One region of the Sphaerisporangium siamense genome, then DNA from elsewhere that is predicted to be linked to it. Evidence: riboswitches for the same ligand, from Rfam matches in the RefSeq annotation. Region 1 holds a riboswitch; the other holds the start of a gene.

Region 1 (5,609 bases):
TGTTGAGAAGCCATCTGCTGAAGGCACAGGTGAACGAGGACGACGCCGCCGAGATGGAGATCGTCGTGGCGGAACTCGTGGCCAACGCGGAGCGGTACGCCGCTGAGCCATACGAACTGCGCATCGTCAGCGACAGGGACGTCCCCATCTGGTGTGACGTGGTAGACGGAAGTCCCGGCCTCCGGGTGGTGGGGCAACTGCTCGGCCGCCTTCGTGCTTCAAAGGCCGCCGACCTCCCTTCGTTGGAAGAGAACGGTCGCGGCCTGTTCCTGGTCCACCGGTTGTCAGGAGGACGGTGTGCCGTCTATCCCGCAGCCACGTCTCGCAGCCGAGCCGCAGGTAAGGCAGTCGGGTTCGCTCTGCCTGTGGGCGACGGAATCGTTTGCGGCAGTACGTGAACAACCGCATCAGATGCTGCACCCCGCGTCGCGAGCCGCCAGGAGGGCGAAGCCCCGAATCGGGGGGTCGAAGGGGGGCGGAGCCCCTCCTGGGAAACACAGCCCGAGCCGGAGCGCCCCCCGGGCGCGGAGGCGAGGACCTTTTCGGGGATGCGGGGTTTGTGGGGTGTCGTATCGGATGGGCTGTACGGGGCCAGGGGCGGAGTATGCTCTGGCGTTCAGCGGATTTTTCGGTATTGCGGGATCACATCGTGTTTGGGAGGGGTCGGCGCGTATTCTGCGGTCAATACGTGCAGGAAAACGGAGACAAGGATGTCGTCTCGTCATATCCTCCACTTCGAGGGAGTGATGATTCATGAGTGATATTCAGGTCCTGGCGCGGCGGGTGATGAGCGTGCGGGAGGCGGCGCGGCAGCTTCGCATACCGCCGACCACCCTGCTCCACTGGCTGGAAGGGGAGGAACGGCAGGGCCGGTTCTATCCGCCGGTGCTGCGCGAGCAGCCCACGGGCGCCACGGACGTCACCTGGGGGGAGATCGTGGAAGCCCGCTATTTGCGCGCGTATCGGCAGCGCAACGTGTCCATGCAGAAGCTGCGCCCCTTCATCGCCCTGCTTCGTAGCGAATTCGGGGTTCCTTACCCGCTCGCGCATTTCAAGCCGTTCGTCGATAATCGACGACGGTTCCTGCTGGAAGTTCAGGATCGGTTGCATATTCCGGGTTCCCTGCGCATGGTGTATCAGGTGGACGACGATCAACTCGTCCTCGATCACCGGGTCGTCGATTTTCTGGATCGGGTCGACTTCAACGAGACCGGCGAGCGTGAGGCTCAGCGCATCCACCCCCTCGGAAGGAGTAATCCCGTGGTGATCGATCCGCTGCTCTCCTCGGCAGCGGCGACCGTTCAGGGCGTGCGTACCGAGGTACTGGCGGAGCTCGCGGACGCCCAGGTGCCCGTCGAGGAGATCGCCGACGACTTCGACCTGCCCGTCGCCGCCGTCAAGGCCGCCCTGGCCTTCGAGTGGTCCGCGGACGCCGCCTGAGATGCCGAAGCCGGTCACCCCCCGCTGGTACGTGGATGCCGACACCCTTGGGCTCGCCCACATTCTCGTCCGGGCTCGTCGCGACGTGACGTTCTGCGGCGACGACGGCCGACGCCACAGCAAGCAGTGGACGACGAGCCCTTGCGTCATCCAGGACACCGCGACGGCCGACGACGTCTGGATCCCGAAGGTCACCGCGGCGGGCCTCGCCATCCTCACCCGGGACAAGCACATCGAGAGAAGGACGGCGGAGAAGGACGCCGTGCTCACCGCCCGCGCCCGGATGTTCGCCATCACCTCGGAGGAAGTCCTCGACGGCTGGGGGCTGCTGGAGGTCGTGGTGACACAGTGGCGTCACGTGGAACAGGCCGCGGAGAAGCCGGGCCCCTACATCTACGCGGTCACCCGGTCGGGCATGCGCGAGATCTCCCTGACGTCCTGACCGTTCCGGGGATTCTCATGTTCGTCCGCTCACGCCACGGTCCGCACCCGCGGGTGATGGCTTGCGGGGTGGGCGCTGGGGCGGGGTACGCTTCGGGTGGACGGAACGCGGGAGCCTGGCGCACCGGGCTGAGAGTGTGGCTGTTCGGCCGCAGACCGCTCGAACCTGACCGGGTCATGCCGGCGTAGGGAGCTTTTCCATGGAGACATCCGGGTCCATCACCGGTACGTACCAGTCGTCGCGGTCGTTCAGTGAGGAACTCTGGGAGGCCATCACCCCCATCTACACGGCCATACTCGACCACCCGTTCATCACGGGGCTCACCGACGGCACGCTGCCGCACGACGCCTTCCGCCACTTCATCGTGCAGGACTCGCACTACCTGCGGGAGTACGCCCGCGCGCTGGCGCTGTGCGCGGCGAAGTCGCCCACCGAGGACGACGTGCGGGCCTTCGCGCAGGACGCGGTGGGCGCCATCGCGGCCGAGCAGGAGATGCACGCCGAGTTCATGTTCCAGCTCGGCGGGTCGGCCGAGGAGGCCGAGAAGGCTCCGGTGGGGCCGACCACCCGCGCGTACACGAGCTACCTGCTGGCCACGGTGTACGGCGGGTCGTTCCTGGACGGTCTCGCCGCGGTGCTCCCCTGCTACTGGATCTACGCGCGGGTCGGGACGGCGCTGCTCGCCGAGTCGTCCCCGGACGCGTTGTACGCCCGCTGGATCGCCACCTACGGCGACCAGGCGTTCCAGAGCGTGGTGCGCCGCGTGGTGGAGCTGGCGGACCGTACCGGGGCGGAGGCGACGCCGGCCCAGCGCGCCGCCGCGCTGAGCCACTTCGTCACCACGTCCCGCTATGAGTGGATGTTCTGGGAGGCGGCGTGGCGGCAGGAATCATGGCCCGTGTGAACCATCCCAAATCGTTTTGGGCCGTACGAAAAGCGTCTTGACCGGCCCTGACAACCTCTGGCCTGCGCGAACGCGCGGCGATGCCCGTCGTGAGAGCGGACGCCTTCACAGCCAGCTGTTGCGCCGGAAGCCCCGGTAGAGCAGCGAGCACACGACGAGCATGACGCCGATGACGACCGGATAGCCCCACATGTCGTGCAGGCCGGGCAGGCGGTCGAAGTTCATGCCGTAGATGCCGGCGATCATCGTGGGAACCGAGATGATGGCCACCCACGCGGAGATCTTGCGCATGTCCTCGTTGGCCAGGGCGTTGGACCTGGCCAACGCGGCCTGCAGGATCGAGTTGCAGAGCTCGTTGGAGGACTCGACCTGCTCGCAGACCCGGGAGAGGTGGTCGACGACGTCGCGGAAGTACTCGCGCATCTCCGAAGGGATCATGCGGCGGGTGGGAAGCGCGTTGAAGGGGGTCTGCAACGGGGTGACCGCGCGCTTCATCTCGATCATCTCGCGCTTGAGCTGGTAGATGCGGCTGATGTCGCGGGAGCTCACGTCGGCGAAAACGGTGGCCTCGACCTCTTCGAGCTCGGCCTGCATGAGGTCGGCGACGGAGAGGTACTTGTCGACGACGTGGTCGGCGATGGCGTGCAGCACGCCCGAGGGTCCGCGGGACAGCAGCTTGGGCTTGTCCTCCAGGCGCTTGCGCACGTCGGCGAGGGGAGAGTGCCCGCCGTGGCGGACGGTCACCACGAAGTCGGCGCCGACGAAGATCATGATCTCACCGCTGGCGATGATCTGACTGCCGGCCCTGGGGTCGTCGTCGAGGTAGGCGAGGGTCTTCAGCACGACGAACAGCGAGTCGCCGTAACGTTCCACCTTGGGGCGCTGGTGTGCCTTGATGGCGTCCTCGACGGCGAGGGGGTGCAGGCCGAAGACCTCGGCCAGCCAGCCGACCTCGGAGGCCTCGGGCTCGTAGAGGCCGACCCAGACGTAGGCGCCGCCGAGTTCGGAGGCGGCGTTGTGGTCACGGACCAGCCCGACGGCCTCGGGGATGCCGTCCGCCTCCACCCGCTTGCCGCCCACGTAGGCGCCGAACTCGACGACCGAGTCGCTCGGGGGTACACAGGGGCCGCTCACCTGGCGGAGCCGGGAGCCGGGACGGCGCAGCGCCACTTCAGGGGCGGGGCGCTGGTGCAGGTTGATCCGCTGGAAAAGAGTGGACGAGCGCATGGAAATCCCTTCCCGCCCGACCTGGGGAAAACCGCGCGCACGGCAAAAGGGGATGCGGAAAAACCGCGAAAAAGTAGTTTGGGCGCGAAGCTCTCAGTCGGACACCGAGTTGGAGTGGTCGGGGTTGCGCACGAAGCACGTGCGCGAGCACGTACTGCTGGGATCACCAGATGTCATCCCGATTCCACCTCCAATCGGCCGAGAGACGGTCCATAGCTGGCCCAACCTATCACAGCCGGGCCGACCCCCCTAGCTTACAACGCGCATACGGTTCTGATCATGAATAACGGTGCAAAACACCACCGCTATTCCGTGACGACCCGGGCACGGACCTCTCTCCCGCCCCGCTCCCCGTCGCGTGACGGCGGCCCCGGACGCGCCCCGTAGACTCCCCACGTGCGCGTACTTGTGATTGGTTCCGGGGGCCGCGAGCACGCGCTGTGCCGCGCCCTCGCCCTCGACCCCGCGGTGTCCGAGCTGCACTGCGCCCCGGGAAACGCCGGCATCGCCGAGGTGGCGTCCACGCATGCCGTGACACCGGCCGACCCCGGGCAGGTCACGTCGCTGGCCACGCGCCTGCGCGCGGACCTGGTCGTCGTCGGCCCCGAGGCCCCGCTCGTGGCGGGCGTCGCCGACGCCGTGCGCGCCGCGGGCATCCCCTGCTTCGGCCCCTCCAAGGAGGCGGCCCGCGTCGAGGGCTCCAAGGCGTTCGCCAAAGAGGTGATGACGGCGGCCGGAGTGCCGACCGCGGGCGCGCGCGTGTGCGTCACGCGGGAGGAGGCCGAGGCCGCGCTGGACGCCTTCGGCGCGCCGTACGTCGTGAAGGACGACGGGCTCGCGGCGGGCAAGGGCGTCGTGGTCACCTCCGACCGCGAGGAGGCGCTGGCCCACGCCGCGGCCTGCGAGCGCGTGGTCGTGGAGGAGTTCCTCGACGGGCCCGAGGTGTCGCTGTTCGCGCTGTGCGACGGCGCCACCGCCGTCCCGCTCCAGCCCGCCCAGGACTTCAAGCGCGCCTACGACGGCGACAAGGGCCCGAACACCGGCGGCATGGGCGCGTACACGCCGCTGCCGTGGGCGCCGGAATGGCTGACCGAGCGCGTCATGGACGAGGTCGTGCTGCCCACCGTCCGCGAGCTGGCCCGGCGCGGCACGCCGTACACGGGGGTGCTGTACGCGGGGCTGGCGCTGACGTCCGCGGGGCCGAAGGTCATCGAGTTCAACGCGCGCTTCGGCGACCCGGAGACGCAGGTCGTGCTCGACCGCCTGGAGACGCCGCTCGCCGGGCTGCTGCTGGCCTGCGCGACCGGCGCGCTGGCCGGCGAGCCCGCGCCGCGGTACCGCGAGGGGGCCGCGGTGACCGTCGTGGTGGCCGCGGAGAACTACCCGGCCGACCCCGTCAAGGGCGACCGCCTGGAGGGCCTGCGGACGGCGGCGAAGGACGCCTACGTCCTGCACGCGGGCACGGCCCTGGACGCCGGCGGCCACGTCGTCTCGGCGGGCGGCAGGGTGCTCAGCGTGGTCGGGACGGGCCCCGACGTCGCCGCCGCGCGCGCCGCCGCCTACGCCCTCGTGGACGGCATACGCCTGCGCGGTTCG
Region 2 (5,609 bases), 6.2 Mb from region 1:
ACCCCGCCCTGGACCAGGAGGGCGTCGGGCGGCTGCGGGCGATCATCGAGGACACCGGGGCGCTCGCGGCCGGCGAGGAGATGATCAAGCGGTACCTCGACGACGCGCTGAGCTCGCTGGAGCGCGCGCCGATCACGCCCGAGGCGCGGCGGGCCCTGGAGGAGCTGGCCGTCGCCGCGACCGCGCGCCGGAGCTGACCCGGGGCCGCGGGCGTCAGGGCGCCCGCAGCCGCCGCGCGAACTCCGCCGCCGCCGCGCCGGGGTCCTCGGCCTCGGTGACGGCCCGCACGACCACCACCCGTGACACGCCGTAGGAGAGCACCTCGTCCAGCGTGTCCAGGCCGATGCCGCCGATGCCGAACCAGGGGCGTTCCGTGCCCAGCGAGGCCGCGTGCTTCAGCAGGCCGGGCCCGGGCGCGGGACGCCCGGGCTTGGTCGGCGTGGGCCACACCGGCCCGCAGCAGAAGTAGTCGACGCCCGGCTCGACGGCCGCCGCCGACGCCTCGGCGTCGCTGTGCGTGGAGCGCCCGATGACGACGTCCGGCCCGAGGATGGCGCGCGCCACGGGCACGGGCAGATCGTCCTGCCCGAGGTGGAGCACGTCGGGGCGGGCGGCGTAGGCGATGTCGGCGCGGTCGTTGACCGCCAGCAGGGCCCCGTGCCTGTCGCAGGCGTCGCGGAACACCTCCAGCAGCGCGAGTTCCTGCCGGGCCTCCAGGCCCTTCTCGCGGAGCTGGACGATGTCCACGCCGCCGGCGAGCACGGCGTCCAGGAAGTCCTCCAGGTCGCCCTGGCGCCGGCGGCCGTCGGTGCAGAGATAGAGCCGCGCGTCAGAAAGCGAGCGCTTGGGCACGCCGCTTCACCTCGGTGTGCCGGCCCGCGCGGATCGCCTCGACCGGCGCCCCCGGCAGGGAGTCGTCGGGCGTGAACAGCCAGCGCAGGGACTCGACGTCGTCGTATCCCGCGTCGGCGAGGACGGTGAGCGTGCCGGGGAGACCCTTCAGCACGTCGTCGCCGGCGATGAAGACCGCCGGCACCTCGGGCTCCGGGCCGCCCCTGCGGACGCCGAGGAGCTTCTTGTCCTTCAGGAGCTGCTTGGCGCGCCCGGAGCTGAGCCCCAGCCGGACGCCAACCTCCGAGAGGGGGAGCCATTCCCCTACGAGCTGGTCGGTTTCCCGGTCGATCTGTGCAACAGAAAGCGTCACGAGTCCACAATTACCACGTCACGGCTGGTCTGAAACACCCCCACAGGGGTCACAAGCAGTCGCGCAAGGGTATCGATGGGTCTTTCGCCCGATTCACATCGAGCCTTTGCCCCCCCTCGACGATCCGGCGGCCCTGCACCAGGTCACGCGGCAGGTCGACGGTGAATATCGCGGACAGGCGGTCGTCCTTGGTCAGCCAGAGGGCCGCCCATTTCGGCGCCGACGCGGGGTCGCCGCGCATGACCAGCCGGGCCCCGGCGTGGTGGCCGGCGTACTGGAGCATGTGACCGAATTGTTCTGACCAGAAATACGGCACGGGGTCGTAGACGGCGGTCTGGCCGAGCAGGGTGGCGACGGCGGTCTCCGGGGAGTGCAGCGCGGTGTCCCAGTGCTCGACCCGCAGGCGGCGGCCGAAGCGGCGCGACCACCAGTTGGCGCAGTCGCCGGCCGCGACGACGCCGTCCAAAGACGTGCGCAGGTGCTCGTCGACGAGGACGCCGTTGTCCAGCGCGACGCCCGACCCGGCGAGCCACCCGACGGCCGGGCGCACGCCGACGCCGGTCACCACCAGGTCCGCCGGGATCCAGGTGCCGTCCACCAGCGTGAGCCCGCCGGGGTCCACCGAGCCGACCATCACGCCGAGCCTGAGGGCGATGCCCGCCTCGGCGTACCAGGCCGCGGTGTGGCCGCCGACCTCGGTGCCGAGGGCCACGGCGAGCGGCGAGGCGGCGGCCTCGACGACGGTCACCTCACAGCCGGCGCGGCGCGCGGCGGTGGCGACCTCGGCGCCGATCCAGCCCGCCCCGACGACCACGACCCGGGCTCCGGGGAGCAGGCGGGCGCGCAGGTCCAGCGCGTCGTCGATGGTGCGCAAGGTGTGCTGGGGCCCGTCCCCCCTCAGCCGTATCGGGGCGGCGCCGGTGGCGATGACCAGCCCGTCGAACTCCAGCTCGCCCTCGGTCGTCTCGACGACGCCCGGGCGCAGGCCCTTGGCGGCCACATTGGTGCGCAGGTCGATGTCCAGGGCCCCGAGGTCGGAGTCCACCACGGTCGAGTCCAGGCCCCCGGCGAGCACGGCCTTGGACAACGGCGGCCGATCGTAGGGACGGTGACCCTCGTCGCCCACCAGTGTGACGCGCCCGTGGTACCCGCGCGCCCGCAGCGCTTCGACACTCCGCACGCCGGCCAGCCCGGCGCCCACTACCACGACATGATTCACAACCCGACAGTAAGCGGCCAGCCGGGTCACTCGCCAACGGCGATTTGGTAACGAATCGGCTCACTACTCCACACGGTAAGTGATGAGAACACTCAAGCCGGTGCGCACGGCGTACCCCGGCAGGAATAGGCTTGGGGCGTCAGACGCGCGGGAGTCCGGCGAGACCGGGCTGAGAGGAGGGCTGGCGGCCCTCGACCGCAAAGACCTGATCCGGATCATGCCGGCGAAGGGAGCGAGCATGGATGTGGTCGTCGTCGGCGGCGGCGTGGCCGGCCTCTCGGTGGCCTGGCGCGCCGCGCAGGCCGGTCACGCGGTCACCGTCGCCGACCCCTCCCCCGGCTCGGGGGCCACGCACGCCGCCGCGGGCATGCTCGCCCCGGTCAGCGAGGTCTCCTACACCGAAGAGCCCCTGCTGCGGCTCGGCCTCGCCTCCCTGGAGCTGTGGCCCTCCTTCGCCGCCGAGCTGGCCCGCGAGTCCGGCGTGGACGTCGACCACCGCGCCGAGGGCACCCTGGACGTCGCGTTCGGCGCCGACGACCTGACCGCCCTGGACGAGACGGCCGCGTTCATGGAGGGGCTCGGGCTGCGCGTCGAGCGCCTGACCGGGCGCGAGTGCCGCCGGGCCGAGCCGATGCTCGCCCCGGCCGTGCGCGGCGGCCTGCTGGCCTCCGGCGACGCGTGGGTGGACCCGCGCCGGGTCACCGCCGCCCTGCTCGCCGCGCTGGCGCGCCGCGGCGCGGCCGTGGTCGCCGAGCACGTCGCCGGCCTGGCGGTCGAGGGGGGCGCCGCGCGCGGGGTGCGCCTGCGCGGGGGACGGGTGATCGCCGCCGACCGTGTCGTGCTGGCCGCCGGGGCGTGGTCGGGCTCGCTGGAAGGGCTGCCGCCCGGCGTCCTGCCGCCCGTGCGCCCGGTGAAGGGGCAGATCATGCGCCTGCACGGCGCCCCCGGGTTCCTGCGGCGCTGTGTGCGCGGCGTGGTCCACGGGTCCAGCGCCTACCTGGTGCCGCGCGGCGACGGCGAGATCGTGCTCGGCGCCACCCAGGAGGAGATGGGCTTCGACACCCGCGTGACCGCCGGCGGCCTGTGGGAGCTGCTGCGCGACGCGCGCGAGCTGGTCCCCGGCGTGACCGAGCTGGAGGTCGCCGACGTGTGCGCGGGCCTGCGCCCCGGCACGCCCGACAATCTGCCCGTGCTCGGGCCCGCGGCGATGGAGGGCCTGCTGCTCGCCACCGGACACCACCGCGGCGGCGTCCTGCTCGCCCCGCTGACCGCCGCCATGCTCATGGCCGAGCTGGACGGCGGCCCCGGCCCCTACGCGCGGGAGGCGGAGGTCTGCTCGCCGCTGCGCTTCGGCGGCGACGTGACCCACGCCGCCTTCGCCGCCGCCCGCCATCGATGACGCGGCCCACCTTCGACGACAAGGAGGATCGGGGCGCCCCCGGCCCCCGTGAACGACCATGAACGTGACGATCAACGGCAACCCCTGCGAGCTGCCCGACGGCGCCACCGTCGCCCAGGCCGTCCAGGCGCTCACCTCGGCCTCGTCCGGGGTGGCGGTGGCGGTGAACGACGAGGTGGTGCGGCGCGGCGCCTGGCCGTCCACCACGCTCGGCGAGAACGACCGGGTCGAGGTCCTCACGGCGGTGCAGGGTGGCTGAGATGACGACCACGACGGGCACCACGACCGGCGCCGACGCCCTCGCGGACGACGTGCTGGAGCTCGGCGGCGAGAAGTTCTCCTCCCGCCTCATCATGGGGACCGGCGGCGCCCCCTCGCTGGAGGTGCTGGACGAGGCGCTGGCGGCCTCCGGCACCGAGATGACCACCGTCGCCATGCGCCGGCTCGACCCGGCCGCCGCCGGCTCGGTGCTGGACGTGCTGCGCGCCCGGGGCGTGAAGGTGCTCCCCAACACGGCGGGCTGCTACACCGCCGGCGAGGCCGTGCTGACCGCGCGCCTGGCCCGCGAGGCCCTCGGCACCTCCTGGGTCAAGCTGGAGGTCATCAGCGACGAGCGCACCCTGCTGCCCGACCCGATCGAGACCTTCGACGCCGCCGAGCGCCTGGTCGCCGACGGTTTCATCGTGCTGCCGTACATCGGCGACGACCCCGCGCTCGCCCGGCGGCTCGAACAGGCGGGCTGCGCCGCCGTCATGCCGCTCGGCTCCCCCATCGGCTCGGGTCTCGGCATCCGCAACCCGCACAACATCGAGCTCATCGTCGAGGCGGCGGGCGTCCCGGTCATCCTGGACGCCGGCGTGGGCACGGCCAGCGACGCCGCCCAGGCGATGGAGCTGGGCTGCGACGCGGTGCTGCTGGCCAGCGCCGTCACCCGGGCGCGCAGGCCCGCGCTCATGGCCACGGCGATGCGGCACGCGGTCTCGGCGGGCCGCATGGCGCGCCTGGCGGGCAGGATCCCCCGGCGGCGGTACGCTGAGGCGTCCTCGCCCGCGGTCACGCGGGGCGCGCTCGGATGAGCCCTTCCTGACGGGAGAACATGTCGGCATCGGTTTGGGATGTGCTTGCCCTCGTCCTGGCAAACCGCCCGTAAACTCACTCCCGTGGACACGACGGTTGCGGACCCCCTCGTAGGGCGGCTGCTGGACGGGCGCTACCGCGTTGAGTCGCGCATCGCCCGCGGTGGCATGGCCGCCGTCTACCTGGCCATGGACATCCGGCTCGACCGCACGGTGGCGCTGAAGGTCATGCACCGCTCGCTGGCCGAGGACCCCGATTTCGTGCGCCGTTTCATCGGCGAGGCCAAGTCCGTGGCCAGCCTGTCGCACCCCAACATCGTGCACGTCTTCGACCAGGGCACCGACGGCGGCCACGTCTACCTCTCCATGGAGTACGTCCCGGGGCGCACCCTGCGCGACGTGCTGCGCGAGCGCGGCCGCCTGCCCGCCCGCGAGGCGCTGGAGATCATGATCCCGGTGCTGGCCGCGCTCGGGGCCGCGCACCAGGCGGGCATGGTCCACCGCGACGTCAAGCCCGAGAACGTGCTGCTGAGCGACGACGGCCGGGTCAAGGTCGTGGACTTCGGGCTCGCCCGCGCCATCGAGGCCGGGCGGCAGACCCGCACCGGCGTCATGATCGGCACGATCGCGTACATGTCGCCCGAGCAGGTCACCTCCGGGGTCGCCGACGCGCGCAGCGACGTCTACGCCGCCGGGGTCATGCTGTTCGAG

The links. A riboswitch is a leader RNA that binds a small molecule or an ion and turns the genes downstream of it on or off. The one in region 1 is predicted to bind thiamine pyrophosphate.
Region 2: it holds a riboswitch for thiamine pyrophosphate, as region 1 does, so the genes downstream of both, thiO (glycine oxidase ThiO) here and tenA (thiaminase II) in region 1, are expected to answer to the same signal.

The regions. Positions count from the first base shown of each region.
Region 1 covers NZ_JACHND010000001.1:797,239-802,847, forward strand. Annotated here, with positions in the region: gene BJ982_RS03620 (ATP-binding protein) at 1-398, shown strand, start outside; gene BJ982_RS03625 (MerR family transcriptional regulator) at 754-1,440, shown strand; gene BJ982_RS03630 (PIN-like domain-containing protein) at 1,442-1,882, shown strand; TPP riboswitch at 1,980-2,090, shown strand; gene tenA (thiaminase II) at 2,082-2,786, shown strand; gene BJ982_RS03640 (magnesium and cobalt transport protein CorA) at 2,892-4,013, opposite strand; gene purD (phosphoribosylamine--glycine ligase) at 4,410-5,609, shown strand, end outside.
Region 2 covers NZ_JACHND010000001.1:6,964,453-6,970,061, forward strand. Annotated here, with positions in the region: gene BJ982_RS31785 (polyprenyl synthetase family protein) at 1-197, shown strand, start outside; gene thiE (thiamine phosphate synthase) at 214-852, opposite strand; gene BJ982_RS31795 (Rv2175c family DNA-binding protein) at 830-1,204, opposite strand; gene BJ982_RS31800 (NAD(P)/FAD-dependent oxidoreductase) at 1,254-2,423, opposite strand; TPP riboswitch at 2,561-2,672, shown strand; gene thiO (glycine oxidase ThiO) at 2,662-3,822, shown strand; gene thiS (sulfur carrier protein ThiS) at 3,881-4,081, shown strand; gene BJ982_RS31815 (thiazole synthase) at 4,083-4,898, shown strand; gene pknB (Stk1 family PASTA domain-containing Ser/Thr kinase) at 4,983-5,609, shown strand, end outside.